Regions from separate parts of the Shewanella livingstonensis genome, predicted to be linked through region 2. Evidence: predicted binding sites of a transcription regulator. Region 2 holds the regulator's gene; the other holds the start of a gene.
The links. The regulator MetJ, encoded in region 2, represses methionine synthesis genes. The targets are predictions, from matches to a motif close to TAGACGTCTAGACGTCTA.
Positions count from the first base shown of each region.

Region 1: the regulator MetJ is predicted to act here: its motif matches at 810-827, upstream of msrA (peptide-methionine (S)-S-oxide reductase MsrA).

Region 1 is NZ_CP034015.1:2,760,362-2,762,850, forward strand. It holds gene astE (succinylglutamate desuccinylase) at 1-614, opposite strand, end outside; gene msrA (peptide-methionine (S)-S-oxide reductase MsrA) at 850-1,329, shown strand; gene EGC82_RS11885 (hypothetical protein) at 1,544-1,903, opposite strand; gene EGC82_RS11890 (hypothetical protein) at 2,039-2,398, opposite strand.
Region 2 is NZ_CP034015.1:4,490,173-4,492,661, forward strand. It holds gene metB (cystathionine gamma-synthase) at 36-1,205, opposite strand; gene metJ (met regulon transcriptional regulator MetJ) at 1,414-1,728, shown strand; gene EGC82_RS19585 (sulfite exporter TauE/SafE family protein) at 1,805-2,489, shown strand, end outside.

The DNA.
Region 1 (2,489 bases), 1.7 Mb from region 2:
GAATAATAACTAAACGTCGTTGTTGGTTCGTGGTGAAACAACATAGTATCAACGCCACATGCCGCCAAAAACATAATTTGTTCACCGCTGAAAGCACGGCCTGGGCGGTATGGGTAAATAGCAAACTTTTCATGTTTTGAGGCGCGGATGGCTGTATGTAAGTCGTAATGAATACGTTGATTGTCATTATTGGCATTAAAAAAATCTGCCACGTATTGCTCTAACGCTTTTGCACGATGACGCTCTGGGTGGCTTAAGCCCTCGCCTTTAGAATGCGCGCCACTAAATAGACGATTCATGTTTTCGTCAATAAAACGGGTTTTATTGACGATCGCAGCCGGATTACCAATTAAAAACATCACACGCTGCTTGGCAATAATACGCTGGGTCAGCAAGTCTTTAATCAGTTGATTACATATTTCAATTGGCGCGGTTTCATTGCCGTGCACAGCGCAAGACAACACAATATCTTTGGTAGCAGTAATTGGCGTAAACACAATCACCCCAGTGTCTAATACATCTACTCGAGTATGGTCGGATAACATAAAGTCATACGCGCTAGGTAGTTGAGTTGGGTTTGCTAAGGTATAGGCTAAAAAATCGTGGTTTATCATTAGGTCAGATAACACTATCAACTCCTTGTCTCATTATTATATGGCGTAGTTAACTTTGACGTAAAACGATGTTAACTATTGTGCCTATTGCCGCGGATTCTATCATAGCCAAACGCTATTTTATTGGTGGCATAACTTAGATTTATTTATTAATAAAAGTTTGCTTGCAAATATTGTCAATATTCAACACAATTACAGCCATCTAGACTTCTATAATTTGTTTTAAGGGTATGTCATGGCGTTAGCTACATTTGGTGCAGGCTGTTTTTGGGGTGTTGAATATTTTTTCCGTGAAATTAACGGCGTCAGTAACGCAACGTGTGGCTACATGGGTGGCAAAGACAGTGCGACGACATACAAAGAAGTGAAGACGGGTTCCACTGGTCACGCAGAAGTGGTTCAAGTTGAGTTTGATCCAGAAGTCGTCAGTTATGACGAATTGTTGGATACTTTTTGGAAAAATCACAACCCAACCATGCTGAACATGCAAGGCGGCGATATTGGTACACAATATCGCAGTACGATTTTTTTTCACGATAAACAACAAAAAGCCCAAGCTGAAAGCTCAAAACTGGCATTAGCACGCAGCTGTAAATGGGGACAGCGTCATATTGTGACTGAAATTGTACCGATACAAACATTCCACATTGCCGAGGAATACCATCAGAATTATTTAGAAAAAAATAATTTACCAACTTGTCATTTGGTTTATTAATTGGATTGAGATAAATAGTACTTCTCTTATTGCGTGATCAACCAAGATCACTGAGATTTTTGAGTTTACGACACATTGTTGAAATAAGGGAGATGTCCTTATTTCAACAATGAAACAAAAACACCCTATTTGAGCAACGGCAGAGGATAGATTTTTTTGTTAGCTTGTACTTAATATTACTCATCGATGTAAAATCAATAACCCAGTCACACTATTAACTCTTATGGATATATAGATAGTAAATAAATATTCCAAGAGCAAAAATACTCACCGAAGAAATAATGTACAACCACGCAAGTTTTTTATCTTTTTCCCGGGTAAAGCGTTTAGTTGCCTCTATATTAACAAGAGAAGCATGCCTTTTAGCGTTAGGGCGCATGATAATACTCGCATAAGCGGGGTATCTCATACCTATACCTTTATCCCATTCTGCCGGCAATATGTCCTCTTTTGCCATTTCGCGCTCAATATGCTTAACGGTAATTCGGCCAAACAAAAGTACAGCAATACTCCACATACAGAAGGTAATAAAAAAAAATATACCCATCCAACTTTCAGTTGATAGTTCATCCATGAAAACCTCGATTATAAACTATTCAACCATGAACCTATGCAGTCCATTGATCAAATTAATCACCACTTTAGCTACAAGATATCCAGTAGTACCAGTAGTACCAGTAGTACCAGTAGTACAAAAATAATTTTCAAATTAGTCTTCTGAACCATATAAAAAATAGGCTGTAAATATAAGAGTAAAAAAAATAGCGCTAGAAACCTGAACGAATACAGCCAAGTACCAATCGAGTTTTCGACTTAAACGTCTAGTCGCCTCTATGTCGACAGTGGAAGCGTTTCTTTTTGCATTAGGGCGCATAATGATACTGGCGTATGCAGGATACCTCATACCGATACCTTTATCCCATTCAGGAGGTAATATCCCCTCTTTCGCCATCTCGCGTTCAATATATTTAACGGTAATTTGACCAAATAATAATATGGAGATCCCCCATATAAGAAATGACAGTCCTCCAATAATAGCCATCCAGTTTTCTGCAGATAGTTCATCCATGAAAAGCTCGATTATAAACTGTTTAAACAATCACCTATATGATAGGACTCATTGCCAAGCCATCATCTATTTAGCCAAGCCCCCTAACCTC
Region 2 (2,489 bases):
AAACCACAGCAAACTTAAACTCGAATTAAGCGAAATTAAGCTGATTTTATCGCAGTAACCGCTGCTAGGCCTGCTTGAATATCGGCTAAGAGGTCATCTGCATCTTCAATACCGACAGATAGTCTCAATAAAGTGTCTTTAATACCAGCCTGTTGCCTTGCCTGTGGGTCCATTGCACGATGGGTCATCGTAGCCGGAACGGCGACTAAACTTTCCACTCCGCCTAAACTTTCAGCAACACTAAATAAAGAGAGTGCCTGTAAAAAGGCCACAACTTCAGCTTCGCCACCAATTAACTCAAAACTTAACATAGCGCCAAAGCCTTGTTGTTGTTTTGCGGCTATTTCGTGACCTGGATGATCTTTTAGTCCGGGATAATACACTTTAGCCACTACGCCACTGCTATTAAGTAACTCAACAATTTTTTGGGCATTACGTTGATGTTCACGAATGCGCACCGCTAAAGTGCGTAAGCCGCGTAAGGTTAAGTAGCTGTCAAATGCTGAACCGGTAAGCCCTAGCGTGTTTGACCACCAATGTAATAACTCACCCACTTCAGCATCTTTGGCTACTACTGCGCCGCCAACCACATCACTGTGACCGTTAATGTATTTGGTGGTTGAGTGAATAACGATGTCGGCACCCAATAGCAAAGGTTGCTGTAATATTGGCGATAAAAAGGTGTTATCAACCGCCACTAACGCGCCTACAGTATGGCAAGCAAGACTAATCGCATTAATATCGACCACCCGCAGTAATGGGTTTGAAGGGGTTTCTAACCACACCATTTTAGGTTTTTGGGCAATGGCTTTACTGAGTGCTTGAGGATCTGTTTGATCAATAACTAATAACCTAAATTGGCCTTTTTTAGCCAAATTAGTAAATAAGCGATAACTACCACCATAACAATCGTGCGGCACAACCAATAAATCATCTGGCCCCAGTAAACTGGTCACTAGGGTAATGGCGGCCATGCCAGTGCATGTCACCACACCGGTGGCACCTTGCTCAAGTTTTGCCAGTGCCTCACCCAAAATACAACGTGTTGGATTACCCGAACGACTGTAATCAAACTCGCGTGGATTGTTATGGCCATCAAATGAATAATTGGTCGATAAATAAATAGGTGGCACGATAGCACCATGTTGTGTGTCTGTTTCAATACCTTGGCGAACGGCCAAAGTGGCGCTTTGAAGCTTAGTCATAGTTGACTCCTAAAATATCACAAACACACAAATAGATGTCTAGACGTCTAAATTTACCGAAGAGTTCCCCATCCGTCAATAAAAATAGACGTTTAGACGTCTAAACATCAAGAAATCTATTTGCATCGGGATTAAATAGTAGCAATAATTTGACTAGAGATTGTAACGGTTTAAAATCTGCAGCGTATTTATCGTTAAGGGTAAGTTAATGACTGAGTGGAATGGCGAATATATCAGCCCATATGCCGAACACGGCAAAAAGAATGAACAAGTAAAAAAGATTACGGTTTCTATCCCTTTAAAAGTATTAAAAGTACTGACAGATGAGCGGACGCGTCGCCAGATAAATAATCTGCGCCATGCAACTAACAGTGAACTGTTATGCGAAGCATTTTTGCATGCGTACACAGGTCAACCATTACCTTATGACGGCGATTTATCAAAAGATCAGCCGGATAGCATTCCAAGTGAAGCGAAAAAGTTAATGGATGACATGGGTATCGAGTGGGAAGAGCTCGAATAATTCACTGCTTAGTGATTACCTCACAGACTTTGAAACTGCCCTATAAAAGAAGCAGTGATGTTTTGAAAGAGAACTTATGATGTCATTTATCGATCCAACGACCTTGATTCTGGCATCAATTATCGTGTTTTTTGGCGCGCTAACCCAAAGCTTAATTGGCTTTGGGTTAGCCGTTGTTGCAAGCCCGCTGCTGTATATTGTTAATCCTCAATTAGTTCCCGTACCCATTATTGTTATGGGTTTTGCCATTTCTGCAATGACGCTTTTTCGAGAGCGTGGCCACCTGCAATTTAATGGTTTGCAATATGCCTTACTTGGGCGTATTCCTGGCGGATTTTTAGGCGCTGGACTATTGCTGTTTGCCCCACAAGCCATATTAGGGCTAGTAATTGCGGCGATTGTGTTTATTGCTGTAATTCTTAGTATCTTTCGCTTTACCGCCCCCATTAATCGCCTCAGTTTATTTATCGCAGGGGTATTTTCGGGCATATTTGGTAATATCGCAGCCATCGGCGGCCCGCCAATGGCCATTTTGCTTGCAGGCCGAGATGCAAGTCAATTTAGAGCGGCATTATCAGCCTTCTTCGTGTTTAGCTCATTAATTGCGTTAGCTATATTAGCCATTGTCGGCTTAGTTGAAGTAAAGCATTTATGGTTATCACTGTTATTATTGCCTTCCGTCGTTGCTGGTTATCTTGTTTCTGGCCGATTAATTGGCCGTGTCGATAAAGACAAAACCCGCACCGCAACATTAATTTTGT